Regions from separate parts of the Brevibacillus sp. HD3.3A genome, predicted to be linked through region 3. Evidence: riboswitches for the same ligand, from Rfam matches in the RefSeq annotation. Region 3 holds a riboswitch; each other region holds the start of a gene.
The links. Region 3 has a riboswitch for lysine ahead of HP435_RS05765 (amino acid permease). Riboswitches for the same ligand answer to the same signal wherever they lie in the genome.
Positions count from the first base shown of each region.

Region 1 (9,628 bases), 620 kb from region 3:
TGCCGAGTGCAGGCTGCGGACAGCAAGCTCAGTCTGCCCGGCAGGAATGACGCAAGAAACTTTGATGTCTGAAGTTGAAACCATTTTAATAGAAATTTCTTTTTCTGCCAAAACGCGGAACATCTCGGCAGCCACTCCCGGATTGTTGACCATGCCGGAGCCTACGATGGACACTTTGGTCAGGTTTTGCTCGTAATCGACTTTTTCGAAGCCAAGCTCTGCTTTGTGGTTTTCCAACGTGTCCAATGCCTTTTTCAAGTCATCCGCAGCAACCGTGAAGGAAATATTCGTCACTGCTGCGTCATAGGAGCTTTGAATAATGATGTCGACGTTCACCTGATTGTCCGCCAGCGTATTGAACAGGCGGGAAAGAGTCCCAACCTTCGCAGGCATACCGACAACCGTGACTTTTGCTACATCCTCGTCATGCGCGACTCCACTTACTACTCTTCCTGTTTCCATGTTGGCAACCTCCTCAACGTACGTACCTTCTTCGGCAGTAAAGCTGGAGCGGACGACCAGCCGTACTTTGTATTTCTTCGCTGCCTCCACCGAGCGCGGGTGAAGAACTCCCGCTCCGAGATTCGCGAGTTCAAGCATCTCGTCGTACGAGATCGTGTCCAGCTTGCTTGCCGCTGGCACCATCCGCGGATCGGCTGTGTACACACCGGACACATCCGTGAAAATCTCGCATTTGTCTGCATTCAAGCTGGCGGCCAGCGTAACTGCCGATGTATCCGAACCACCCCGGCCGAGCGTCGTAATTTCTCCTTCGTCGCTGAGACCTTGAAAACCTGCTACGATCACAACACGTCCGCGGCTTATTTCTGCCTGGATGCGCTCAGAATCAATTTGTTTGATTCGCGCCCGGCCATGAATCGCTTCCGTCGTGATTCCAGCCTGCCAGCCTGTCAAAGAAATCGCATCGTAGCCTTTCGTGTGCAAGGCCATTGCAAGCAAGGCGATAGATACTTGCTCCCCCGTGGTCAGCAACATATCCAGCTCTCGCTCGGACGGGTAGGCGCTGATCTGTTTGGCCATATCTACCAATACGTCTGTAGATTTGCCCATCGCAGATACGACGACCACCACATCGTGCCCTTCTTCTTTGTAACTGGCAATTCGATCTGCAACTCGTAAAATTCGCTCAATGGTCCCTACAGAGGTGCCTCCGTATTTCTGCACGATCAACCCCATGCGGCTTCGCTCCCTTTTCTCATATCCAATGATTGTAGAATGTATCTTTTGCTGCCGTTTTATGAATCTCTCTATTTTTACTGGAAAAAGTCTGTATAAAAAAGGCACCGACAAGGAATAAGTACCTGCCGCTGCCTACTGTTTCGACATACCGGTTCCTCCCTCCCAATTACACGCGGTCCATGGCAGCACATGACAAGGCAAATCCCTGTCACCGCTCACATCGACACACCGTGAGATAGCTCTCCATCTGGCGCCGGTCAAGAGCCAGATGACAGTCCTGCACTTGTTCAATGCAGACCCAGCATGGAGACAAACGGGTTTTTCTCCACACTTCGGCGAATCCCCCTTTCCCGTTCCCTTCACAGATACCCGATCTCAGGGTGGTACTCATGGTTTTCGCGCCTCTACCTCACTCCATAAATGGAAGTGAGGCTAACTATTCTGTTTGAAACGCATTATATCATGGGAATCCGAGCGGTTCAATCGCTTTTTGCAAAACCGTTACGATTCCAGCTTGCGCAAATGAGTGATGATCTCTCGGGCCAGCTTGTCGCCGATCCCAAGCTGCCGGAAATCCTCCACAGTCGCTTCGCGCATTTTTTTCAGCGAGCCAAAATGGGTAAACAACAGCTTGCGCCGCTTCTCGCCGATGCCCGGAATTTCATCCAGTTGGGAGGAGAGCATCGTTTTCGTCCGTGACTGTCTGTGGAACGTGATCGCAAAACGGTGAACCTCGTCCTGAATGCGCTGTAGCAAATAAAACTCATAGCTGTCCCGCTTCAGATTCACGGGTTCTGGCGGATCGCCGTACATCAGCTGCGCCGTTTTGTGCTTTTCATCCTTCGCCAAGCCGCAGACCGGAATGTACAGCCCCAATTCGTTCTCCAGGACGTCCATGGCAGCGCTGATTTGGCCTTTGCCTCCGTCGATGACGATCAAGTCCGGCAATGGCTGGTTTTCCTTCAGCAACCGCGAATAGCGTCTGCGGACAACTTCGCGCATGGACCCGTAATCGTCGGGGCCTTCGACCGTCTTGATCTTGAACTTGCGGTACTCCTTTTTGTCCGGACGACCGTCTGTAAACACGATCATCGCAGACACCGGCTCTGTTCCCTGAATGTTGGAGTTGTCGAACGCCTCGATCCGGTGGGGAACGCCAATCCCCAGCACGTGCCCCAAATTGTGCACAGCCTGAATCGTCCTCGCATCATCTTTGGACATCAGCGCGAACTTCTCCTGGAGGGCAATGCGCGCGTTTTCACAGGCCATCTCGACCAGCTCGCGCTTTTTGCTCCGCTTCGGTGTCAATACTTTGACCCCGAGCCATTCGCTAAGCAGCTCCGGCTCGCTTTCCTCCGGCAGCAAAATTTCTTTTGGCAGCGCGTTTTGCTTGTCGTAGTAAAACTGGGTGACGTACGACATGAAGTCTTCGCTTTCGCCGCCATAGTATGGAAAAGAGGTCGTCTGCCGCTCGATCATTTTGCCCTGGCGCATGTAAAAAATTTGAATGCACATCCAGCCCTTTTCTACCGCAAAGCCGATAATGTCGCGGTCTACCGTGTCGGTAAACGTGATCTTCTGCTTTTCCATCACCGCTTCAATGCTCTTGATCTGATCCCGCAGTTCCTTGGCCCGCTCGAACTCCATCGCTTCTGCCGCCTGTAGCATTTTCTCGGTCAGGCTCTGCTTCATCTGATCATGACCGCCGTCGAGGAATCGGCTAATCTCGTCAACCAGTCGCTGGTTTTCCTCTGCCGAAACCTCGTACACACAGGGAGCAAGACATTGGCCCAAATGGTAGTACAAGCAAACCTGTTTGGGCATGTTGCGGCATTTGCGCAAAGGATAGAGCCGGTCCAGCAGCTTCTTCACCTCGGAAGCATCACCAGCGTTTGGATACGGGCCAAAATATTTGGCTTTGTCCTTCAGCACCTTGCGAGTAATCTCCAGACGAGGCTGTTCTTCATTCGTGATTTTGATGTACGGATACGTCTTGTCATCGCGCAGCATGACGTTGTAGCGGGGGTCATGCTTTTTGATCAGGTTGCACTCCAACAGCAGCGCCTCAATCGCCGAGGCTACCACAATGTACTCAAAATCGACGATCTCGCTGACCAAAAGCTGCGTCTTCCCGTTATGGCTACCCGTAAAGTAGGAGCGTACGCGGTTTTTCAGCACTTTAGCCTTTCCGACGTAAATAATTTCCCCGCTTGCATTTTTCATCAGGTAGCAGCCGGGTTTTTCTGGCAGCACAGCCAGCTTATCTTTCAACGAACGGTTCATGGCTGCTCCCTCCCTCGTTCTTTCATCTGCTATCGCTTTTTCATGACGGGCTGCTCCAGGACGTACAGCTCGTCTTCCAGTGCGCTCATCCGTTCCAGCAAAAGCTTGCGGCTATCCTGTACTCCCTGATTGTAAAAAAACGGCCCCAGTTCTTTGGAAAAGAACTCGATCATCTCTTCCGTTTCCAGATTGCCCAGGTTTTCCGAGCGTTGTTCAGCGAAAAACCGCTGTATTTTCGACACGAGATAGTCGCTTTGCTCTTTCGTCAATTTGCTTGGCATCAAATGACTTCCTTCCCTTATCATTCCTGCAATAAGAATGTACGTTCTATGCTCATAGTATCATGATTCGGCGGATTAGAAAACGTAGCTCCGGCATAATCGCAGCCCAAGCAAAAAAACTGCCGCTTCTCATTGCCAGCGACAGTTTGATCGTTCGTGAAAACGCTTTCTATTATAAGGAAGCAAAAAGACAGCATCCCTGCAGACATGAGAAAAGCGGCATTGGAGCGCCGCTTCTCATGCTGTCTGGTCGTTTATGCTTACAGGTGTTTGCCTACGGTTGCCATGAGGGCTTCTTTTGGTTGGAAGCCGATCACTTTGTCTACAGGCTGACCATCTTTGAAGACGATCAAGGTCGGGATGGACATAACGCCAAAACGGCCTGCGGAATCCGGGTTGTCGTCAACGTTTACTTTGACGATTTTGAGCTTGGAGCCCACTTCTCCGTCGATTTGCTCCAGGACAGGAGCGATCATTTTGCAAGGGCCGCACCAAGGAGCCCAGAAGTCAACCAGGACAGTACCGCCTTGCTCTACTTCCTGGGAAAAGTTTTGGTCAGTTGCATTTACGATTGCCATGGAAAGTTACCTCCTCGAAAAGTCAATTACTAAAACAAGGGTTCAGACGCTCCTACAGTATATCATCCAAAAACAAAAATGACTACGGCGCCCCGCACTTTGTGCGCACTTCACGCTATAGTCTATCCAGAGTGCCGCTCCCTTATTGTTGACCATTCGATTTATTGACCGACTTGCTTGATGCGGTTGATCTCCCGTTCATGGTCGCTCACCTTTTTGTGCATCAAACCGATGTCAGCTTCGATCAGCTTGTCTTGCCGCTCCAAACGCTCCAGGCGCTGGGTAGCATCATCGCGGAACTCGTACATTTCGTCGCGAAATGCGTACATCTCCGTTTTGAACTCATACATCTCAGCCTTGAACTCCCGCAGCTCCTGCTGCACGTCTTTGATGAGCCGATTGTTCTCCGCCACCATGTGAACCAGTTGTTGCAACAGCTCTTCACTCATGACGCTCACCTCTCCTATTCATTTATTATAACAACCGAGAACAGAATAAGGTAAGGGTTTGGAACAAAAAAAGCGCCCCGGGAGTGGGACGCTTCCATGTGTGACAATTGTTTCTTTCGCCTTACACCAACACTTTTTTGAACTCGGCAGTCAGCAGCGGGAGCACTTCGAACAGGTCGCCCACGATGCCGTAATCGGCCACCTGGAAAATAGGTGCTTCCGGGTCTTTGTTGATCGCAACGATCACTTTGGAGCTGGACATCCCGGCCAAGTGCTGGATCGCCCCGGAAATTCCGCACGCGATATACAGGTCAGGTGTGACGACTTTTCCGGTTTGCCCGATCTGCATGGAGTAGTCGCAGTAGTCGGCGTCGCAAGCGCCGCGGGATGCCCCTACAGCCGCTCCCAGCACCTCAGCCAAATCGTACAGCGGCTGGAAGCCTTCCGCGCTCTTCACGCCGCGCCCGCCGGAGATGACGACTTTCGCTTCGGACAAGTCCACTTTTCCGCTCGTTTTTCGTACGACTTCTTTCACGATCGTGCGCAAGTCTTTGATTTCCAGATCAACCGGAACGACAACAGCCGTTTTGGACGCGTCCGGCGTACCGATTGCGATATTGTTTGGACGGATCGTGATGAAAATTTTGCCGTCCACAAATTTGCGTTGTTGGAACGCTTTTCCGGCGTAAATCGGACGAACGAACACAGGTCCTGCTTCCAGGCTCGTTACGTCGGATACGAGGCCGTAGCCGAGCTTCGCCGCTACGCGAGGAGCAACATCGCGGCCGATTGCCGTGTGGCCCAGCACGATCGCATCAGGAGAGGCAAGCTCGATCAGCTGGACAAGTGCCTGCGCATAAGCGTCAGGTGTGTACTGAACCAGTGCCTGGTGATCCGCTGTATAAACTGTGCTCGCTCCATGCTGCGCCAATACTTGCGCATGGGAAGCAGCATCTGCCCCGAATACGCCTGCAACGATTTCGCCACCTTCGGCCAATACTTGCGCTGCGGCCAATGCTTCCAGCGACACATTGCGAAGTTGTCCGTCACGTACTTCTGTAAGTACAAGAACTTTTTTCATGGATATCCTCTCCCTCTCGCTTAGATCACTTTCGCTTCATTGCGCAACAGTTGCACCAATTCCGACGTTTGGGCCGCCAAATCGCCAGAGAGAATACGGCCAGCCTGCTTTTTCGGAGGCAGCGTCTGGTCGACAATTTGCGTCTTGGCCTGCACCGCTTCGGCTGTCAGTCCCAAATCGTCTGCACCGAGTCGATCCAACGGCTTTTTCTTCGCTTTCATGATCCCCGGGAGAGAAGGATAGCGCGGCTCGTTCAGCCCTTGCTGAGCAGTAATCAACACAGGCACGCTGGTTTCCACCACTTCGAGATCGCCTTCCACATCGCGCTCAACACGAACGGTGGTGCCGTCCACTTCCAGCTTCACAGCAGTGGAGACGTGGTTGATTCCCAGCTCTTCCGCGAGGCGAGGTCCGCCTTGGCCTGCGCCGGAGTCAACCGCCATTTGCCCGCCGATGATGATGTCATAGCCGATTTTGTTCGCAACCGCAGCAAGCACCTTGGCGGTTGTATATTCGTCGCCAAACAAAGACTCGTCATCCACCAGGACAGCTTTGTCCGCGCCCATCGCCAAAGCGGTGCGCAGAGAGCTTTCCACACGGTCAGGACCTACGCTGATCACCGTTACTTCGCCGCCATGTTCCTCTTTGAGCTTGATTGCTTCCTCTACCGCATACTCGTCGTAAGGATTGATGATGACTTCCACGCCATCCTCGGAAATTTGCCCGTTTTGGATCACGATTTTTTCTTCTGTGTCAAACGTCTGCTTCAACACAACCACGATTTTCATCAGGATGCCTCCTCCTTAATCGTTCCTCGTACTGGTGATGCCGCTGCTGCATGTGATTACTTGTCTGCAAACTGCGGTTTGCGCTTTTCCAAAAAGGCTGCAACGCCTTCTTTCATATCTTCTGAAGCAAAAGCTTCCCCGAATTTTTTCGCTTCCTGTTCCAAACCTTCCGCCAAACCTGTTTGCACCGTGTTGTGAACCGATTGCAGGGCGAGCTTGAGCGTAACAGCGCTTTTTTGCACGATCGCCTGAGTCAGCTTTTTCACTTCATCCAGCAAAATCTCGGCCGGATAAACCGCTTCCACAAGCCCGATGCGCAAAGCTTCCTCGCCGCCAATCATCTCGGAGGTGAGAATCAGCTGGGTCGCTTTTCCTCTGCCGACCAGTCGCGGCAAACGCTGCGTTCCTCCGTAGCCGGGGATCAGCCCCAGGTTCAGCTCCGGCAGACCGAGCTTTGCTTCCACGGCGGCAAAGCGTATATGGCAAGCCATCGCAAGTTCCAGTCCGCCACCCAGGCAAGCGCCGTTGATGGCGGCGATAATGGGCTTAGGGAATGTCTCCAGTCGATCGAACAACGCTTGACCACTTCTGGCCATCGCTTCCGCCTCGGCAGGGGCCAATTGGGTAAACTCTTTGATATCCGCTCCCGCAATGAAAAAGCGTCCTTCGCCAGTCAAAACAATCGCTTTGACGTCTGCGTTGTTTTCCAACTGGTCCAAAAGTTCACTCAATTCATCGAGCACCGCTTTGCCCAATGCGTTAGCTGGCGGGTTGCTGATCGTGACGGTAGCGACCCGATCAGCGATTTCCACATTCCAATGCGAATCCATTCCTCTCCCCCCAAACATCTATCCATATGAACAAACAGGCTATTTATGTTTTCTGAACGAACGCTCAGTCTTGCTGTTTCCATTGTAACAAACGTTCTCACACAAAAAAAGCTTTTCTTTCATTCTTTTCCCTTCATACCAAACAGGAAGAGGTTATGAATGGAATCAACATGAGAGACAAGGTCGTACTTGCACTGCTTCATGACCCAGGAAGTCGTCACTTCATCCAGCGTGCCGAAAATCATTTTGCGTGTCATTCTGACCTCCAGATCGGGGCGGAATACTCCTTGCTCCATCCCTTCCTGGATGACTTCCTCAATCAGATTGAAATATTGCTTCATCACTTTGCCGATGCCTTCGTTGATGAACGGATTGGCTTGGCGCAGTTCAATTTGCGTCACCTTTGCCAGCTCCTGGTCTTTCGCCAGTTGGCTCAGATGCGCATGCACGAGGACGTACAATTTTTGTTCAATCGTCGTCGCTTCCGAGATTCGCTTGCGGTTTTCGTCCACAAACTGTCCCATTTTTTCGTTGAACAAGGAAATCAGGATATCATCCTTGTTTTCAAAATAGAGGTATATGGTGCCGTCTGCTACCTTCGCCTCTTTTGCAATCTTCGATACCTGGGCGCTGTAATAGCCTTGTTTGGCGATTACCCGTACAGCAGCATCAATAATGGCTTGATACTTTTCCCCCGTTTTCTTTGCCATAATAACCTCCATCTTTACTCGCAGTGATGATAAAAAAATCCTGAAATGAATGATTATTCATTCATAAAAATAGTTTAATACACGAACCTGACGGTGTCAATCGCAAGTGCCGCGCGTCGACGAACAACGAATGCTTGTCCCTTTTCGCCCCACAAAAACGGCCGCTTCCCTCTCAGGATGCGCACCGCTTGACCCTGTCTTTCGTCAGCTTGTTTTGATCTCTTCTTGTGTTTCCCGACGCGCTTTGTCTTCTTCTTGCAGCTGCCTGCGCAACACTTTTCCGACCATCGTTTTCGGCAGCTCTGTGCGAACTTCGTACTTGCGCGGAATTTTGTAGGCGGCAAGCTTCTGGCGGCAATGCGCTTCCAATTCTTCCTCGCTCGCCTGCTTTCCGTCCTTGAAGACGATAAACGCTTTGACTGTCTCGCCGCGATACGGGTCGGGCACGCCGATCACCGCCGCTTCCTGAATCGCCGGATGCTCGAACAGCACTTCTTCCACTTCACGCGGATAAATGTTGAAGCCGCCCGCGATGATCATGTCTTTTTTGCGGTCGACGATGTAAAAATAGCCGTTCTCGTCCATGTACCCGACGTCGCCTGTCAAGAGCCAGCCATCTTTCAGGACGGCGGCAGTATCTTCCGGCCGGTTCCAGTAGCCGAGCATGACCTGCGGCCCTTTTACCGCCAGCTCCCCGATCTCGCCCTGTGGCAGCTCTTCTCCCGTAGCCGTGTCGATGATGCGGCAGTCGGTATCCGGCCAAGGCATGCCGATGCTGCCTGTGATGCTCTTTTCCCAGATCGGATTGGAATGCGTCACCGGCGAAGCTTCGGTCAGGCCGTAGCCTTCCACCAGCTTGCCTCCTGTCAGCTCCTCAAACTTGAGTTTGACCTCGATCGGCAACGGCGCCGAGCCGCTGACGCACGCGTCGATCGAAGACAGGTCGTGGTTTTTCAAGTCAGGGTGATTGATCAGCGCAATGTACATCGTCGGTGCCCCGGGGAACAAAGTCGGCTTGCGCTTGTCGATCATCTCGAAAATTTGTTTGACCTCGAATTTGGGCACGAGAATGATTTCGGCGGCAATACAGATTCCTTTGTTCATCACGGTCGTCATGCCGTAGACGTGAAACAGCGGGAGCACGCCCAAAATTCGCTCGCCGCCTTTTTTCAGCTTGTAAAGGACAGCCTGGCACTGGATCGCGTTGGCGATGAGGTTGGCATGAGTCAGCATCACGCCTTTTGCCACTCCGGTAGTGCCTCCCGTGTACTGGAGCAAGGCAATGTCCTTGTCCGGATCGACGGGCACCTGGACAGGTTTGACAGCGCTTTCTTTTATGACGGAAAGAAACGGTTCCACATCGGCACCGTATGTAACCTGCGGATTGTGCCCTTGTTTCTTTTGAACCAGTGGATACAGCCATTTTTT
Region 1 covers NZ_CP085874.1:1,736,606-1,746,233, reverse strand. The annotation lists gene HP435_RS08520 (aspartate kinase) at 1-1,197, opposite strand, end outside; lysine riboswitch at 1,429-1,615, opposite strand; gene uvrC (excinuclease ABC subunit UvrC) at 1,702-3,483, opposite strand; gene HP435_RS08510 (DUF2164 domain-containing protein) at 3,513-3,764, opposite strand; gene trxA (thioredoxin) at 4,025-4,342, opposite strand; gene HP435_RS08500 (hypothetical protein) at 4,504-4,791, opposite strand; gene HP435_RS08495 (electron transfer flavoprotein subunit alpha/FixB family protein) at 4,913-5,872, opposite strand; gene HP435_RS08490 (electron transfer flavoprotein subunit beta/FixA family protein) at 5,893-6,660, opposite strand; gene HP435_RS08485 (enoyl-CoA hydratase) at 6,717-7,490, opposite strand; gene HP435_RS08480 (fatty acid metabolism transcriptional regulator FadR) at 7,610-8,200, opposite strand; gene HP435_RS08475 (AMP-binding protein) at 8,405-9,628, opposite strand, start outside.
Region 1: another riboswitch for lysine. It lies ahead of HP435_RS08520 (aspartate kinase); the one in region 3 lies ahead of HP435_RS05765 (amino acid permease).

Region 2 (9,628 bases), 2.9 Mb from region 3:
GGAGCGTACTTGAATCGTTCAACCGTACAGGATGTCGCCGAAGCGGGGAGAATGCTTTACCGCAAGCGGCGAATCCTGGAGCGATTGCGGGCACAAGAAACAGCGCAGCGTGATTAAGCCAGGTCTTCGGCTGTCAGCGCGAAAATCAGATGATCTTCCCACACGCCGTTGATCTGCAAGTAGTGCAAGGACAACCCTTCCTTGCGAAAACCGTTTTTCTCCAAAACGCGAATAGAGGCCGTATTGCGAGGCATGACAGCGGCTTGCACGCGGTGCAAACCGGCTTCTTGAAAGGCGAAAGCGAGAGCGAGCCTGACGGCGGCTGTCGTGTAGCCTTTTTGGTTGCAGCTTTGATCCATGAAGTAACCGATGGTTGCGTTTTGCCAGGCGCCGCGTACGACGTTTGACAGGGCAACACGGCCGATCATGTCGTCCGTTTCGCGCAGAAAGACGCCAAAAGCGTAGCCTGTGCCAGCGGCAAAGTCTTTTTCCGCCTGGGCGATTTGTTCCTGTTGGCCCGTGAGCGTCAAAAAGGAAGACGACCGAATCGGTTCAAAAGGTTGCAAAAAAGCATGATTACGCAGCCGAAGCTCAAGAAGCTCGGCTGCGTCGTCCATGCCCAGAGGTCGCAGATAGACCGTTTCTGTATGTAGCGTCATGATATCAATCCTCCCTGGAAAAAGTCGGATCGACATTGTACCATGACTTGATTTAAGTGGAAAGGCTTTTTCTTTTCAGCGGCCTTCTGGTCTTAGCCCAGCAATTCGGAGAAAGAAACGCCAAACGCCTTGCAGGTTTCCACTTCTTTCGCTGTAGGGGACAGCTCGATTTTCAAGCCTTCAAGTGGTGTTTCCGCACCGCGCTCGCTCGCTTTTTTCAAGAGAGTATCTACGGCAGCGCCAACGTGCTCGTAAGCGGAATCGCAGGAACCGAATGCGACTACTTTTTTGCCAGTCAGATCGATGTCGTCCATCTCTTCGTAGAAGTCCAGGCACTCGTCCGGAAGATCGCCGTCGCCCCAAGTGTAAGCGCCGAGCAGGATGCCATCGTAGTCCTCAAGTTCCTTGGCTGTTGCGTCCATCACTTCTTTTATCTCCAGCTCTTTTCCTGTGGATCGAATACCCTCAGCAATCGCTTCAGCAATCTCTTGTGTGTTTCCAGTCATGCTTGCGTAAACCATCAAAATGCGGCTCATAAGGTTGAAACCCTCCAAATAAGATAATGAAAATCATTCTCACAAAAATAAGATAATGAAAATGATTCTCGTTGTCAATGATTTTTTTTCTTTCTATAAAGCTGTTGCCACATGGGAATGATTTTGGTAGAGTTAAATGAAATTATAATATTGGAAGTCTAAATAGAGGTGCGCCGAAGAATAGTACATCTTTTCGTCATCTGCCGGGGGGCGGGAAAAGGAGGAAAGGCTAAAGCGCCGAAGCGGTTGTTGTTCCCCTCGAACAGCAGCGGCTGGGGTGGCTCATGAACAATGAACATCCTGTCACAAAAGACGATTGTCTTCTTGTGGAGCGCTATTTACGATTTGCTTGGGCAGTTTGGAAAGCAATGAGATAGCGAATGCACTCATTGCTTTTTTTAGTCAATTTAAACAAGGCAAGGTTTTGACCAAAAAGGAGGATTTACCTGTGAACATGATGGATGCAAATGAAATTATCGCGTTTATTCAAAAAAGCGAAAAGAAAACACCTGTGAAAGTATACGTGAAAGGCAATCTGGAGGGCATTGACTTCGGTGCCAGCGCAAAAACGTTCATCACTGGCTCTACTGGCGTCGTCTTTGGCGAGTGGAAAGAGATCGAGCCTGTTTTGGCTGCAAACGCCGACAAAATCGAGGACTACGTGGTAGAAAGCGACCGCCGCAATTCCGCGATTCCATTGCTCGATACAAAAGGCATCCAGGCTCGCATCGAGCCGGGCGCGATCATCCGTGACCAGGTTACCATCGGAAACAACGCGGTGATCATGATGGGAGCTTCGATCAATATTGGCGCGGTAATTGGCGAAGGCACGATGATCGACATGAACGTGGTTGTAGGTGGACGCGGTACAATCGGGAAAAATTGCCACATCGGCGCTGGTTCTGTCATTGCAGGCGTTATTGAGCCGCCTTCCGCACAGCCGGTTGTTGTCGAAGACGATGTCGTGATCGGTGCCAATGCGGTTATCCTCGAAGGCGTTCGCGTAGGAAAAGGCGCGGTCGTAGCAGCAGGCGCGGTCGTGATTGAGGATGTGCCGCCATACGTGGTTGTTGCGGGCACACCTGCTCGTGTCATCAAACAAATCGACGACAAAACTCGCTCCAAGACGGAGATCAAGCAGGAGCTACGTCAGCTGTAGGGGAGAGAGCTCACATGGACTGGCGTACGCTCGACGAACAATACATCGTCTCTTCTTATAAACGTTTGCCTATCGCGATCGCCAAAGGGGAAGGAAACTACCTGTACGATACAGCGGGCAACAAGTATTTGGACCTGTTTACGGGCCTGGCAGTCAATGTGCTGGGCCACTCCCACCCGGGGATTGTTCAGGCGCTGCGCGATCAGGGAGAACGTTTCCTGCACATTTCCAACGTATTTTTGAACCAGCCGGCGATCCTGTTGGCCAAGCGGCTGGTCGAGCAGACGATCCCGGGAAAAGTGTTCTTCACCAATTCCGGCGCAGAGGCGACCGAGTCCGCGATCAAAATGATTCACAAATGGACGAAGACCGACGGAGCGGGACGCGAAGGGATCGTCGTCCTGCGCAACAGTTTTCACGGCAGGACGCTGGGCGCCGTTCGGCTGACCAGGCAAGCGCACGTCTATCAAGATTTTCCGCAGCCGGATTTTCCCGTGTACGAGCTTGATCCGGAGGACACAGCCGGATTGCGCGCCATCTGTCGCGAGGCAAAGCCAGCAGCCGTCCTGATGGAGCCTGTTCTTGGCTCCGGGGGTGTCGTGCCTTTGTCTGTAGACTTTTTGCGCGAGGTGGCGACCATTTGCCAAGAGGAAGGCATGCTGTTTGCCATGGATGAAATCCAGACAGGCATGGGACGGACGGGAAAACTGTTTGCCTACGAGCACGCAGGCGTGACGCCAGATTTGATCCTGTTTGCCAAAGGAGTAGGCGGCGGACTTCCGCTCGGTGGCGTCATTGCCGGGACGAAGCTGATGAACCAGTTCAAGCCGGGAGATCACGGCACGACTTTTGCGCCGTCTCCGCTTTCGGCTGCTTTGGGCAATGTCGTGCTGGACGAACTGCTCGATCCCGCATTTGCAGCGAGCGTAGACGAAGTGATTGCCTACCTGTGGGCTGGACTGGAAGCACTGCGTGAGCGCCTCCCGGAACAGCTTCAGGCGCTGCGCGGCAAAGGCATGATGGTGGGAATCCCGCTCAGTGCTGCTCCCGAAGAGGTCAGCCGCTTGCAGCAAGCCATGCTGGATCGGGGAGTTCTCGTGGATGTGACGCAAAAAACGATTGTTCGCTTGCTGCCGCCGCTCACTTTGACCAAGGAAGACGTAGACCGTTTCCTGGAAAGCTTTGCAGCGGAACTGGCTGAGCTTCAAGGGGCAAAAGGGGAGGCGTAAGCGATGACGACATCTTTGTTTACCCAAATTCGCCGCGATCTGCACCAAATTCCCGAGCCGGGCTTTCAAGAGGTAAAAACGCAAAAGTATTTGCTCGATTACCTAGAGAAGCTTCCGCAAGATCGGCTGGAGATCAAGACGTGGCGCACCGGGATTTTGGTCAAGGTTGCCGGAACCAATCCGAAGCGGACGATTGCCTGGCGGACTGACATGGACGGCTTGCCGATTGCAGAGGAGACGTCCTATCCGTTTCGCTCGTTGCATGAAGGGTATATGCATGCGTGCGGACACGACATGCACATGGCGATTGCTCTCGGGCTGCTGACGCATTTTGTGCAGCAGCCGATCGCAGATCACCTGCTGTTCCTGTTTCAGCCGGCGGAAGAAGGGCCAGGCGGCGCCCTGCCGATGATGGAGAGCGAAGAGTTTGCGCTCTGGCGGCCCGACTGCATTTTTGCCCTGCATATCGCTCCCGAGTACCCTGTGGGGCATATTGCTACAAAGCCGGGCATTTTGTTTGCGAACACGTCCGAATTGTACATCGATTTGGTCGGAAAAGGCGGACATGCGGCGTTCCCGCACAAAGCAAATGACATGGTAGTTGCCGGGAGCCATCTGGTGACGCAGCTACAGTCCATCATTTCGCGCAACATCGACCCGCTCGATTCCGCTGTCGTGACCATCGGCAAGCTGGAGGGCGGAACCAAGCAAAACATCATCGCCGAGAAGGCGCGGCTGGAAGGGACGATTCGCACGTTCTCGACAGAGTCCATGGCTCTGGTCAAGGAGAGGATTGAATCGCTAGTAAAAGGGATCGAGGCCGGTTTTGACTGTACAGCATCCATTGACTACGGCGTGGGCTACTGCCAGGTGTACAACGAAGAAAAGCTCACGACAGCGTTCATGGACTGGGTGCGCGAGCATGGGGAGGATGTGACGCTGATCGCCTGCAAGGAAGCGATGACCGGAGAAGACTTCGGCTACTTCCTGCAAGAGATTCCCGGCTTTTTGTTCTGGCTGGGCGTTCATACCCCCTACGGCTTGCATCATGCCAAAATCGAGCCGAGCGAGGAAGCGATCGAAGTCGCGATTCGTCTCGTCTCCCGGTATTTTACCTGGCTTTCGCAGCAAGACTAGCGTGCGACGGCAAAAGAAGAGCGGCTGTGCTGGCCGTTCTTTTTTTATCGGCCAATACCAATAGTGTGCGGACGGCCATATGCCCGCATTGTCAAGAGTCCGGAGTGGTTATTCACAAAATGGTGAACAAGTCTTTCTTCCTGTGCGGCCGTTGCTTGTGGATTCTGTGGATATTGTTGAAAAAACTTGTCTTTGCACCACAACTATTTGCCGTTTTTCACGTATAAACTAGAGAGAAGAAATTCCGGAAGAACAAGCGCTGCCGCGCACACATACAGGAGGATTATGACATGAAAAAAGCATGGTTATCGGCCTTGTTGGCGCTGACTGTAGCGGGAGTCGGGACTACCGCTGCTTTGGGAGAAGGTGCGTTGCGCGTATTTGTCGGCTCAGAAACGATTGCGAGTGACATGCCGGCTTCCAAAGCTGATTCGATTGAATCGTTGGTCAATAAGCTTGGCGGATTCGTCGATTACGATCAGAAAACAGGAAAGCTGCAAGTAGTCAAGCCCAATGTAAACATCATTGTCCTGGAAGGGATTCAGCAGACACGCAACAAAACAATCGTGTTCAGCAACCCGATCAAAGGCTACAGTGACAAAAATGTTCCGCGCACCTTCAACGTCTTTGTCGAAGTGGACGAAGCTCCCGTCGCCAAAGACTTGCGTATACAACTGGTTCTGATCGGACCGGATGGCAAAGAAGTAAGCAGAGGAAAAGAGCTGAAGTATTCGACGCAAAACGCGAACAGCTTCTATTTCGCCGAGCCGTTTGTTTCGACCAAGCTGGAGGACTACGGCAATTACAAGGTGCAAGTCCAAATGAAGTCGGAGAAGTTCCCTACGTATGTCGTAGTAGGCGAAAACACTTTTACGGTAGGGCGATAAATTAAATGGCTTGGAAACGTTCCCACTTGGCTTGGTCACATGGTATAATAGACTGAATAAACCAATATACATGTTGAAAGCAAGTACATGAAAGAAAGGAACGATGGGAGCAGATGGAGACAAATCCCCCGCGATCGTCCACGGATGTAGAAGGCCCGAGTATACACATTGCCTGGAAAGATGAGCATTCGATTCAGGCAGAGTGGAGTATGACGAAGGAGTTCGAGCAGGAAGTGGAGAAGAAATTTGCGATACCTTTTGCCGAACTGCCGTTTGTCCTGCGCCTTTTTGACGTGACTGAGCGCAAAGAGATCCGTAACGATGGCACAGACCTTTACACTGATTTTGATATTAATCACCGCTCTTCCGAATGGATTTTGTACGGAGTCACGCAAGGATTGGAATATTGCGTCGATCTCGGCATTCGGATGGTGGATGGAAGGTTCTATTCGCTGTCAAGATCTCAAATGATTTGATCAACGTGCTCGTTTGATTTGGCTGTTTGGATGTGTGATCCAAGGAAGCCGCATAGGAAGTAGTACCCGTTTTCTTATAAGGAAAAAGCCCCGCTGGCCCACGTTTTCGTGTGGCTGGAACGGGGCTTTTATTTTTGCGGCGGATGGCTTATGGCACTTGGCGCTGTTTGTCCAGCAGACGAAGCGCGATAGCGAAGACCGCCCAGGCAGGCAGCGGCTCATCCAGCTTGCCGAGCCATTCCGGCGACGTAATCAAACCTTCGCGCAATGCCCGTTTGCCGAGATCGAGCTTCCAGGGGGGATAAGGGGATGGCTCTTCAGGCGTAAATTGATCGTAGGCGCTCAAATTGTAATTTTGAATCAAACGAATCAGCTTGTCGGCGTACTGCGGATCAGTGGCATACCCGGCTTTTGACAGCGCCTGGGCAGCTTCCTGCGGCGTCTGGGCCATCAGCACTTTTTTGTATGCGGGCTTGAGCAGAAACTGGGCGTGATCGTCGATGGATTGTTGATAGTTGTAGTAAGCTTTGAACTCGGATGGGTGGGACACGGTTTCCCCGTTTACGACTTCCTTGCTGACGGTGGTGACCGATCCGGCGGGGCCTGTGCCTTTGATGCCAAACAAATTGTAGGAGGAGCGGCCTGTCGTCGAATCAACAGGCACTTTTTGCCCCCAGCCTGATTCCAAAATGGCTTGCGCAATCGTGATGGAAGGGAAAATGTGATAATTCAAGTAAGACTGCCTGGCGGAGCCTGCCACCAGCTCGATGAATGCTTGCGGCTCCATACGCTTTTCACCTCTTTCGTCGTCGCTGACCTCTGGCGGTGGGTACTGGCAAATTCGGCTATCTGTACCCATGTTATGCCGGGCGCAGCGAAAAAAGCTCCGCGAGGAAAGCAGCGCACGCATGCAGACGTAAAAAAACAGCAGGTCAGAGCCTGCTGCTTCATGGTTACGGTTTGCGAGGTTGAAAATATTGGACGCGTTTGTTGAACAAATGCAGCTCCGCCTTGTAGTCGCGGGCCAAGTAACGACAGTATTCGTTGGCTTTGTTCATGTCTCCGTTCGTGGCAGCTTCCGGGAGCGAAATCTGGATGTAATGCTTCTCGGTGCCATCTTCGTTGGCGCTGCCAACTCCGACCACGATCGATTTGTACATGCTCGGGTCTTTTCCCTTGAGGAGGAACCACGATTCCTTGCCTTCCGGACGTTCTTCTATGGTGTATGGAAACGCTGCCTCTTGATAGGACCAGCCGAGTTGCTGCCCTGTTTTAGCGGTCATGTCCATATATCGCGTAAACTTGGCTTTCACGTCTTCAATAGTTGCAGATTGGGCGGTAGAGCCATTCACAAAATAGATGTAGGCCGATTGAAGTTTCACGATTGCACCCTCCTAGTACCGGGAATATCTGCGTTTAGTGTAGCATTGCTTCCACTCTTTGGCAATGAGACAGTTGCGAAACGAAAACAATTGCGCGTCTTTTCTGAAAAGTGTAAAATATAAATACTATTTATATAGTCGATAAGTGAACGATAAAGGATCATGGAGGAGTAAGCCCATGCAGGAGGCCTCGATTAGACACGTATTTGAAGCATTGAACACGATGCGCGCCATTGATGTGGTAAACAAGGAAGACTGGGAGCGGGCGGCGAAGGAAGCCGAATTGGATTCCTCCGTGCAGTTAAACATTCTCTGGATCATTTACTGTTATGAAGGAGTGCGTGTCACCCAAATTGCCGATTGGACTTTCTGGCACCCGTCTTCGATCGTCATTCACATCAAAAAGTTGATGGAGAAAGGGATGGTGACGATTGAAAAGTCTGAGCTGGACGGACGGGTCGTCCATGTGTACCCAACCCAGCGAGGCAAAGAAGTTTTGGAAGAAAGCAGAAGAAATGTCCCATCAATTTTCAGATTGACGTATGCCCTGGAGAAAATGGAGGAACGATACAGTACAGCAGTAGTCGAATTGTTCTTCGAATGCCTCTCCTTTGTCGCCCAATCGCTGCACGGAGCGGAGAAGGTGAGATGGATTCAGGAGGGCGAAGATCGCGTGATGAATCCTACTCATCTGATTAGTTAAGGAGCAGAGGGTGGCAAAAAAGCCGATTTTCGTGTATACTGTTAAATACTCCGAATATTTTTGAAATATTTCCGGAGTGAAAACCAAGATGAGGAGGGATTGCTGATGGAGCACTACGAACACTTATACGACGTTTCTGAGAACGCGAATGTCCGTTTTCTCGGATTTGTTTCTGAGGGAACCAGACACGACTTTGGGATTGTATTTACACACAAGTTTTATGGAAAGCCGTTGGTGGTCTGTATGCAAACGGGGCAATCAACCCTTCTCTGTTCAGAGGATGCGGTAAAGCCGGGATATTTGCAAAAAGTTTTCCGACTGGACTCGGAAAGCGAAGCCCAGGCGCTCGCTGAATTTTTCCAACAGTACCTACCGACCATTTCATTTGAAGAGAATCAGTACTAGCAGGCGGGCAGAAGTTTATCTTCTGCCCGTCTTTTTTGCTAGAGCGCCGTGGCTGTCTCGAAAGCAAGCGGAGTACCCTGTTTACGAAGGCGGGCGACCCGGCTTACAATCGGGATAAGGAACAGGAGGCCAGATCGATGAACGTACATAAATGGGCGGCCAGCGAGCCGAGAGGAGCAATCGTGCTGGTGCATGGAACAGGAGAACACCACGGGCGGTATGAGCATGTCGCCGCTTTTTTGAATCAGCAAGGCTGGGATGTGTATGCAGGAGATTTGCCAGGCTGGGGGCGCTCTCCGGGAATCAGGGGGCATATCGACTCGTTTGACGATTATTTGCAAAGGGTGCGGGAGTGGACGGCGTTTGCCCTGCAAGACAGCGCCGGAAAGCGTCCCGTCTTTTTGCTCGGGCACAGCTTGGGCGGATTAATTGCGACTCGCTTCGTGCAGGAAGAGAAGCTCGCTCGTGAGCTGACGGGACTGATCCTGACTTCTCCGTGCCTTGCGCTGAAGCTGGCGGTTCCGGCGTGGAAGGCGCGGGTGGCGAGTCTGCTCGACCGCGTTTGGCCGACGCTTGCCATCGCCAACGGGATCACCCCTGACATGGTTTCGCGGGATGTGGCGGTTCAGGCTGCTTACAAAAGCGATCCACTCAACTATCCAAAGGTCAGTGTACGGTGGTTTCAGGAATTGCACAAAGCGATGAACATGGCTTTTGCGCAAAGCGGACAGCTTGCGGTGCCTGTGCTGGTGCTCCAGGCAGGTGACGACTCTCTCGTCGATGCCGATGCTGTCGAGCGCTTCGCCGAAGGCATACAGGGAAACAAAACGTTTCGGCGTTTGCCAGGCTTGCGCCACGAGGTGCTGAACGAGCCGGAGCGCGAGGATGTACTCCGGCAAATCGGCAACTGGCTGGATGAAATCGCCAAAACGAATATGACATACTAATTAAATTCAATTTGTGTGCAATTACCGTATTGACTCCTAATGGCGTGGCATATTAAGATGAGAGTACGTTGAATTGAAGGATATGTGTTATCACATTTCATGAGGAAT
Region 2 covers NZ_CP085874.1:3,997,190-4,006,817, reverse strand. The annotation lists gene HP435_RS18525 (EcsC family protein) at 1-117, shown strand, start outside; gene HP435_RS18520 (GNAT family N-acetyltransferase) at 114-659, opposite strand; gene HP435_RS18515 (flavodoxin) at 752-1,195, opposite strand; lysine riboswitch at 1,351-1,540, shown strand; gene dapD (2,3,4,5-tetrahydropyridine-2,6-dicarboxylate N-acetyltransferase) at 1,644-2,354, shown strand; gene HP435_RS18505 (aspartate aminotransferase family protein) at 2,369-3,583, shown strand; gene HP435_RS18500 (N-acetyldiaminopimelate deacetylase) at 3,587-4,720, shown strand; gene HP435_RS18495 (hypothetical protein) at 5,011-5,607, shown strand; gene HP435_RS18490 (DUF4912 domain-containing protein) at 5,721-6,083, shown strand; gene HP435_RS18485 (glycoside hydrolase family 73 protein) at 6,232-6,870, opposite strand; gene HP435_RS18480 (DUF1885 family protein) at 7,037-7,465, opposite strand; gene HP435_RS18475 (MarR family winged helix-turn-helix transcriptional regulator) at 7,644-8,168, shown strand; gene HP435_RS18470 (DUF3055 domain-containing protein) at 8,274-8,573, shown strand; gene HP435_RS18465 (alpha/beta hydrolase) at 8,711-9,520, shown strand.
Region 2: another riboswitch for lysine. It lies ahead of dapD (2,3,4,5-tetrahydropyridine-2,6-dicarboxylate N-acetyltransferase); the one in region 3 lies ahead of HP435_RS05765 (amino acid permease).

Region 3 (9,628 bases):
GACAGCAGAGGAGTGGAAGACGCTTCTGCCGATTATTGAAAAGCACGACCTGCTGGTGATTTCCGACGAGATTTATGCAGAGCTGACGTACGGACGCATGCATGACAGCATCGCGGCTCTGCCGGGAATGAAAGAGCGGACGATCCTGATTTCCGGCTTTTCCAAAGCGTTTGCCATGACAGGCTGGCGGCTCGGCTACGTGTGTGCCACACCTGATCTGCTCGCGGGCATGCTGAAAATTCACCAGTACACGATGCTGTGTGCGCCGACGATGGCCCAGATGGCTGCACTCGAAGCGTTGCGCCATGGCCGCGCGGATATGGAGCGAATGATCGAGAGTTACCGTCAGCGCCGTAATTACGTAGTCGATGGCTTCCGCCAGATCGGACTTACGTGCCATGAACCGGATGGAGCGTTTTACGCCTTCCCGTCTGTGGCGGCAACAGGACTTAGTTCCGCCGAGTTTGCCGAAAAGCTGCTCATGGAGGAGAAAGTGGCAGTCGTGCCGGGAGACGTGTTTGGCGAGAGCGGACAAGGCCACATTCGCTGCTCGTATGCGACGTCCATGGAGCAGTTGAAAAAGGCGCTGGATCGGATGGAGCGCCTGATGGGACGATTGCAGTAGGGCAGGCGAGGAAAACAGCAAAGAGGACAGTGCCAGTAGCGCTGTCCTCTTTTTTATGCAGCAGCATTGCTTTTTCGGATAAATTTATGACGACATGACGATCGTGGCGACGAGCTGTGTGACAAGCGCAGCTACGATCATGGAAATACTGGAGACAGTGCCTGAGATCGGACTGATTTCAAACGCCTTGGACGTCCCTGCGCCGTGCGCACTTGTGCCCAGCAGGACACCGCGCGCGATATCATCGGAAATCCGCAAGTAAGCAATAATGTACGGCCCGATGATGGAACCGAGCACTCCGGTCATCAAGACGAGCACGGCGGTAATCGAAGGAACGCCCCCGATCATTTGCGATACGTTCATGGCGATTGGCGTCGTGATGGAACGCGGCAAAAGGCTGTAGAGCACTTGCTGATCGGTATGCAAAAGCAAAGCGAGCACAGCGGAGGAGATGACGGCCACCGCCGAGCCGGACACGACACTGATCATGATTTGTGCCGCGTGTTTCTTCAATAAAGGATAGTGCTTGTAGAGTGGCACAGCAAAGGCGATAGTCGCAGGCTGGAGCATGTACGCCAGCCATTTTCCCCCTTCGTTGTAATCAGCGTAAGGGATTTGGGCGCACAGCAGCAGGACAACCAGCAGAAGCGGTGTGAACAAGATAGGCGAAAAGAGCATAATCGGTCTATAGCGATAAAGCCGTTTGGCCGTCAAATAAATGACGATAGTCAGCAAAAAGCCAATCAGTCCGGTCATCATGAGCGTGTATGCCCCTTCCGCTTCGAGATGCTTTGGGCGATCAAGCCGCTGCAGACCATGACGAACGCAGTGCCGATCACGATAATCAGAACAATTTGCAGCCCTTCATGCAGCATCAGGCTTTGGTACGAGACAATGCCGACAGACGGCGGAATAAAAAACAACAGCAGCTCTGCCAAAAGCCATGCGGCTCCGGTTTCAATCCATTCCAGCCGCAAAATTTTGGCCTGGAGCAAGAAAAACACAACAAACATCCCCAGGATGCTGCCGGGGATTTTCCAGCCGAGCGCAGAAACAAGCAGGTTCATCAAAACAGACATGAGAATGAAAAATGCTACTTGCCCCGCAATGATAATCAGTCTTTTCATGATGGTCCTCTCCCTTTGGGAAAAGTGTACATCAGCTTTTTTCATAGGTAAAATGCATATATAGAATGAGTAACATTCATCTTATCTATAGAAGAAACGGAGCGAAGAGCGGATGGACATTCGCCATTTGCAATACTTTTTGGAGGTAGCGCGGCATAGCAGCTTCACCAAGGCGGCAGAGTCGCTGTATATTACCCAGCCGACGATCAGCAAGATGGTGCGCAATCTGGAGGAGGAAATTGGCGTAGAGCTGTTTGAGCGGGTCGGAAAGCGCATCACGTTGACCGATGCGGGATGGGTTTTGTTCTCCCAGGCGGAAGTCATGGTGAAATCGTTCGAGAATATGAAAATCAGGTTGGCAGATTTGATGGAGCTAAAGCGCGGAAAAATTCGCATCGGGCTGCCGCCGATGGTAGGAGCGAGCTTTTTTCCAAAAGTCATCGGGAAGTTTTGCGAGCAGTATCCGGGGATCGAGTTGGAGCTGCTGGAAGTCGGTTCGAAAAAAGTGGAGGCAGATGTCGCATCGGGGATGCTGGACAGCGGTGTCGTTTTGCTGCCGACAGATGAAGCGCTTTTTGAGTCGTACTCGTTCGTCAACGAGCAGATTCGCGTCGTGGTTCACCCGACTCATCCATTGGCCGAGCAGCAGGAGGTATCGCTGATCGAGCTTGCGCAGGAGCGCTTTTTGCTGTTTCACGAAGACTTTTCCTTGCACAACCGGATTATTGACGAGTGCGTGCGAGTCGGCTTTCACCCTGCGGTCATGTACAAAAGCTCTCAGTGGGACTTTCTCTCGGAAATGGTGGCAGCCAATGTCGGGATTACCTTGCTGCCCCAAACGATCTGCCGGGAGCTGGACCCGCGCCGTTTTCACAGTCTTGCGCTGGTCAATCCGACGATCCGATGGCACCTCGGGATGATTTGGCGCAAAAACGCCTATCTCTCGTATGCGACGCGCGAATGGATTCGCTTCACGAAAGAAAGCTTGCCCCATATGAAAAGCAAGGCTTCATCTTCTGAATGAAGCCTTGCTCGTATGGGAGTGGCCGCAATTGGCTGCGACCGAAAATGGTATGCATGTATATGGTAGAAAAGGCGGCTGGTTGATAGGAGCAGCCTGTTACAACAATGGGAATGGTCGTATAGGAAAAAATGAAATTATTATTTCGTATTGCGAAGTTTTAGAAACCAACAGATTGATTCAAGGCGCTTACAGCCAGATTGTATTGATAAAGAGCGTCGGCAGCTTTGGTTTCGGATTCGAATAATTCTGCTTCTTTGTCGATCAGGTCATTCAAAGAGCCTTTTTTATTGTTGGCGTAATCGTAAAGAGTTTGTTCGTATTGTTTGGCAGCTTCTTCTTTGGCAGCGTTGCTTGCTGTCAGTGCAGCTTTGGCAGCTGCCGCTTTTTCGTAGGAATCGCTGACTTCCAGACTCACTTTTTGTTTGAGGCTTTGCAGCAGCAGCTCTTCTTTGCGCAGGTCGTTGCGCGCGATTCTTCCTTTATATGTGCTTCCCGCGGAGTATTCTGCCGTAAAATCGGCTTTGATTTGGGCGTACTCTCTTTTCGCTTCGGCTTCGATCATGTCAGGGCGTTTTTGGTAGGCCAGAGCAAGAGCTTCTTCCACTGTATTCAGCGGGGCAGAGGTCAGTGCGCTCGTTTGCAGCAACCACTCTTTGTCCTGTTTTTCATTCAGCAAGCCGTTGAGCTTGGCCAATGCTTCCTTGTAGCTGCTTTCCAGAGCGGACAGCTTGTCTTTGGCGTCATTGTCATCGGCCCAGTATTGGCGCTGGATGCTTTTCTTTTGCACCTTGATTTTTTCTTCCAGGGCGCGAACTTCAAAATATGCTTTTTGGACATCGAGGCGCAGAGCGTTTTGCTTGGTGGCAAAGGAAGCTTCACCGACGAGCAAATCTTTTTTCGCTTCAGCTTCATCTCCGTACTTGTCAGAAGCTTCACTCAGCGAATTGACGTCATCCTTTTTGATTGCCGCTGTGTCTCGAAGGGTCAGGAGAGACTCATAGCGAGTGGTTTCGTAATCGAGTCTCGCCAGTTCCAGGTCAACACTGTTTTTCAATGCTTGCTCAACAGCGTGATCGAGAGAGAGGGGAGCTACTGCTGTTTGTTCCACCGCCGCTGCGAGAGGGGCTGCCAGAGCCAGGTGCGAGCTGCCGACAAAAAGAGCAGTGACCAGTGTGGTGCTGTAAAGATGTTTGGACAACCGGGACTTCATTTACAAAGCCTCCTTCATTTCACGAGTAATGAAAACGATAATCATTATCAATTTTCATGAACAGTATATATTTCCAACCTGATGTTCGTCAATACGAAATCGAGAGTTGGAATGATAGAAAACATCATTTATCAATCAAAGAGTTTAAATAATTTACAAATTTTGTGTAAAGGCAGCGTGCAGCAAGAAAGGCATCCAGATAGCGGACGCCTTTCTTGCTATGAGCTTGGTCAAAAGTAAAGAGGAGAGAGCCGCTGATCTATATAAAAGGCAGTCTGGAGCTTGCTGCCTAATTCATCAGATAAAAAGGAGGGAAAATGACGAAAAAATATTACGTGAAGCGAAATATTAGAAACCGATCGATTGATCCAATGTGCTGACAGCAAGGTTGTATTGATAGAGCGATTCAGATGCTTTGGTTTCTGCTGCAAACAGGCTTGCTTCTTTTTCGATCAAGTCTTTCAAGGCTGCTTTTTGACTCGTGTAATCCGACAAAGCTTGCTGGTATTGCTTGGCTGCTTCGTTTTTGGCAAGGACGCTCTCAGCCAATGCTTTTTTCGCCGCGGCGACCTTTTCGAAAGAGTCGGCTACTTCTTGATCGACTTTTTGCTTCAGTCGTTCCAGCACCAGGTCGGACTTGCGCAATTGCTTGACGGCTACTTTGCCTTTATAGGTGCTGATGGGCGTGTAATCTTTCGTGTAGTTAACTTTGACTTCGGCAAAATCTTTCTCGGCGACAGCTTTCATCATGTCAGGCCGCTTTTTGTAGGCTTGCGCTTTGGCTTCTTCCAGAGTGGCAACAAGCGGTGCGGACAGCTCGCGGGTTTCGAAGCGCCAGGACTTGTCCTTTTTTTCGTTCAGCAGATCGTTGAGTTTGGCCAATGCCTGCTTGTAGCTGGTTTCCAGAGCGGACAGCTTTTCTTTCGCTTCGTCGTTCTCCGACCAGTATTGGCGTTGGATGCTTTGCTTTTGCAGCTTGATCTTTTCTTCCAGAGAAGAGACTTCAAAATACGCTTTTTGCACTTGCAACTGCAAATTGTTTTTTGAGGTTTTCAAAGTGACTTCGCTAAGCGCCAGGTCTTTTCTCGCTTTGGCAGCGTCTTCGTATTTTTTCTTGGCATCATCGAGCGTATTGACGTTTTCGAGCTGGATGGCCGCTTTTTCTCGCAGCGTATAGAGCGTTTCATATTCCGTAACATCGTAATCTATTTGCAGCAGCTCAAGATCGATGCTGGTTTTCAATGCTTGCTCGATCGCACCGTGAAGAGACAGAGGAGCGGTCTGGGTTTGTTCTGCGGCTGCAACGACTGCAGGAGCGGCCATAGCCAAATGAGTATTGCCTGCAAGAAGCGCGGCAACCAGTGTAGTGCTGTAGAGATGCTTCGATAACCTGGACTTCATTATGGGGCCTCCTTGGGAATAGGAAAAGAGTTTGTCGATAACGATTCTCATTATCAAATTTTCATGAACAGTATATATTTCCAGTCTACATTCGTCAATATGTAATCATAAGAAAGTTGATCGGAAAAATAAAATGAAACAAAGAAAAAGCTCCCTCGACGTGAGGGAGCCTGCAATGACTTGTTTGGCAAAGCTATTTATTTTTCGTCCATGCTGAAATCTACTTTATGGAGCGGAACAAGCTTGCTCTTTTTCGTATACTTGTAGACAAGCCAGACGATCAAAAACAGCGGCAAGCCAACATAGGAGACGAACACGCCGTTCCAGTCAATCTCGCCGCCGATAAACGCCGAGTAGTTTTGGCCGACAATGACGACGCAGCAAATGATAAAGGCGAAAATCGGGCCAAACGGGAACAGCTTCGCCCGGTATGGCAGCTCACGCAGGTCGCGGCCTTGGGCCAGGTACGCTTTGCGGAAGCGGTAATGGCTGATGGCAATGCCGAGCCAAGCGATAAACCCGGACATGCCGGATGCGTTCAGAAGCCATACGTACACCTCGCCATCTCCAAACAGGGAAGACAGAAACGCCAGCGCACCAATGGCAGCCGTCATGATCAAGGAATTGATCGGGACGCCGTTGCGAGTGACTTTGGCAAACCATTTTGGCGCTTTTCCTTCCTTCGCCAGCACCCACAGCATGCGGGTGGATGCGTACATGCCGGAGTTGCCGGCAGACAGCACGGAGGTGAGGATGACCGCATTCATCACAGAGGCGGCGAAGGCAAAGCCGGCTTTTTCAAAGACGATCGTGAACGGGCTGATGGCAATATCGGTAATATCACCGCTGATCAGATTCGGATTGTCGTAAGGAACGAGCAACCCGATAATCAAGATTGCGAAAATGTAGAAGAGCAAGATGCGCCAAAAAATCTGGCGGATCGCTTTCGGGATATTGCGCGCAGGGTCTTCGCTCTCACCAGCGGCCACCCCTACAAGCTCGGTTCCCTGGAACGAGAACCCGGCAATCATGAAGACGCCGAGAAGCGCCATGAAGCCGCCATTGAACGGTGCATCGCCTTTGGTGAAGTTTTGGAAGCCGACTGCTTCGCCACCCATAATGCCGAAGATCATCAAAATACCAATGATGATAAAGACGACGACGGTGACTACTTTAATCAAGGCAAACCAGTATTCGGATTCGCCGTAGCCTTTGACAGACAACAGATTAAGAGCAAACATAAGGACGAGGAACAAGGCACTCCACAAAATGGCGGGAGTATCCGGGAACCAGTATTTCATAATGAGAGCTGCGGCTGACAGTTCGACCGCAATCGTAATTGCCCAGTTGTACCAGTAATTCCAGCCAAGCGCGAAGCCGAGTGACGGGTCGACGAATCTGGTGGCGTAGGTGGAAAAGGAGCCGGATACAGGCATGAAGGCGGCCATTTCCCCAAGACTGGTCATCAAAAAGTAAACCATGATACTGATAGCGATGTAGGCGACCAAAGCGCCCCCTGGTCCGGCTTCGTGAATCGAGCCTCCACTCGCCAGGAACAAGCCCGTACCGATGGAGCCGCCGATGGCGATCATCGTCAGGTGGCGGGCTTTCAAACCACGTTGCAGTTGATTCTGTGACATAAGATGCTTGCACGACCTTTCGAAGATTTTGAGAAGGTCGGTCGGAAACGAAAAAACCGCCAATAGCCAAAAAACGGCATAGGGCGGTATCATCCAATCCCCACCAAGCCTTCACTGAAGATAGCACACCACGTTTGCCCGGCAAGCAAACGTGACAGTTCTGTCCCTTTCGGGTACAGCCCCAGCCCACGCGCACAGAGATGCGATATGAGCTTCGGCGGCTTTTCCCTTTCCTGGAGTCATAGATTTCTTCTGAATCTCGTACAGGATGACATAAAAGCCGCGACCTCTACCCTCACCGTGAAAGATGAGGATAACATGTATGAAGTTGATTTATTTATCAACTATATAAGATTGATCGTTATTAATCAATGAAAAAAGTTGTGCTGCAAAATATTGCTAGAGTGGGAGCAAGGGCTACAAAAATGACCTGCGCGCAGGCCAGGAGCCTTGCAGCTTGCGGATTTGCACGATTTGTCCCGTATGAAAAGCGTCGTGCAAAATGATGCTCATCACGCTTTGCCCGATGGAGATGGTGGGCAGCGGCTGATCGAATGCATCGCCGGAAAGGGAGCGGAGCTTTTCATGAATGCCGCGATGTACTTCTTCCATGCGCTGCACCGCCGCTTGCCAAGCTGCTTCGTCGTCTGGCGCTCCGGATGGTTGGAAGGTGTCATCGTTCGTCTCAGCCGTACCAGGAAAATCCGTACCGGATAGACGGTGCAGCAAACGCTCTTTGAAATAGAGCAGATGACTGAGATTTTCCCAGATCGTGTTCGCTGCCTCTCCTTCGGGACGCCAGCTGGCTTGGGCCACGGTCACGCCATCCAGGGCGTGCTTGAGCGGCGGATACCAATCTTCTTTGTCATACGTGCACTCCCATTCATGAACAAGCAATTCCATCCGATTCATGTGTTTCCTCCTCGTCTGTCAAACAGATTGGTGAAGCGCTATAATGGCAATAAGAAGAAGTTTGTAACGTTCAAAATGAATTTTGGTGGTTACAAGATGATCTTACCATATGTTGGTGTTACCTACAAGAAGCGAAAATAGATGGGGGAAGAGAAGTGTGCAATGGCTATGCATCGATTTTTTAAACAGCGATTGGCGTGACTGGCGCGGGACAGGCCGCAAGGAAAATCGCCTGGCAAAGCGGGAATGGCAGGAATGGTTTTTGCAAGAGCACCAATTGCAGGCACCGCTGCCGCTTGACGAGGAAACCGTCGCTGTTCTTGTGCAATTTCGCGAGTATATGCGAATGCTTTTGGAAAAGGTGGTCAGCGGGGAGGCATTGCTGCAAGAGGAGTTGGAGCAACTGAACGAGACGCTGGCAAAAGCTCCGTTTTACGTTCGCGTCGTGCCTGGTGAAGAGGAAGCAACTTATGCGCAGGAATGGCATAGCGCGATTGAAGGATGGCCACTGGTCATGGCGCGGATCGCCGGGTCTTTTGCCACGCTGTTGCTTCCGTCCCATCTGGAGCGGATCAAGATTTGCGACAACGAGGACTGCCGCTGGGTGTTCTACGATGAAAGCCGGAACCGGGTGCGGCGCTGGTGCGACGATAAAATGTGCGGCAATCTGATGAAGGTACGCCGTTTTCGGGAGCGGCAAAAGGAGAAAAAATGAGCGAAGGAAAAGGGGCAGAGAAACAGACTGCGCCTTTTTTCATGTCTGGGCAAAAGAGCAGGGAGAAGCCCACGATCTGCTGTCGCTGCCATCGCTGTAGCAAACGTTTCGCGGCATGGGAAGCGTCATGCTTTCAGTATGTGTAGCCCGCGAATCCGCAAATGCAAATGACGTACATGGAAAGGAAAATGGAGGCATAATAAGAAGCAGGTAACAAGGGACCGGAAGCGAGGTGGCGGGATGAGTCGCAAACGGAAAATATGGCGCAGGGCACTGGTTTTGCTTTTGCTTGTAGGAGCGTGTACGGCGATCTGGTATTTGCGTCCTTACCAGCACGATCAGGCTGCCAAAGATGCGATGCAGGGCGGGGAAGGCATCACCGTTATCGATACGGGGGACTGGATTGCTTTTGAAGGCGGGGAAGCCCGGGAGCCAGGGCTGATCCTGTATCCAGGTGCTTTGGTCAAATCGGAGAGCTATGCACCGCTGGCACGAGCTTTGGCTGGTTCCGGATATCGGGTATTCGTAGCGAGAATGCCGCTGAATTTGGCTATCAGCGATGTCGAGCGAGCCAATCAAGTGTTGAAAGCATATCCCAAGCAATCGTTTGTGATCGGCGGGCACTCTTTGGGCGGAGCCATGGCAGCCCGGTTTGCGGTCCAACACCTCGATCGGATCGATGGCGTCTTCTTTTTGGGAGCCTATCCGGACAAACGGGGAGATTTGCAAAAAGCGGAAATACCCGTCTTGTCCTTGCTCGGATCGCGGGATGGCGTGGTGAATCGGGAAAAGTTTGCGGCCAGCAAGGCATTTTTGCCAGAGAATGCGGTATTCATGACAATCGAGGGCGGCAATCACGCGCAGGTCGGCAGCTATGGCGCGCAGGAAGGCGACCAGCCTGCTGCCATCACTCCGCAGGAGCAGTGGCAGCAAACGGTAGCGGCGATCAAGGATTGGCTCCTGTCAGACGTCAT
Region 3 covers NZ_CP085874.1:1,120,735-1,130,362, forward strand. The annotation lists gene HP435_RS05735 (aminotransferase) at 1-625, shown strand, start outside; gene HP435_RS05740 (LrgB family protein) at 710-1,384, opposite strand; gene HP435_RS05745 (CidA/LrgA family protein) at 1,381-1,752, opposite strand; gene HP435_RS05750 (cidABC operon transcriptional activator CidR) at 1,865-2,776, shown strand; gene HP435_RS05755 (TolC family protein) at 2,934-3,986, opposite strand; gene HP435_RS05760 (TolC family protein) at 4,335-5,387, opposite strand; gene HP435_RS05765 (amino acid permease) at 5,585-7,027, opposite strand; lysine riboswitch at 7,141-7,327, opposite strand; gene HP435_RS05770 (DinB family protein) at 7,445-7,939, opposite strand; gene HP435_RS05775 (CGNR zinc finger domain-containing protein) at 8,097-8,654, shown strand; gene HP435_RS05780 (alpha/beta fold hydrolase) at 8,895-9,628, shown strand, end outside; gene HP435_RS05785 (hypothetical protein) at 9,618-9,628, opposite strand, start outside.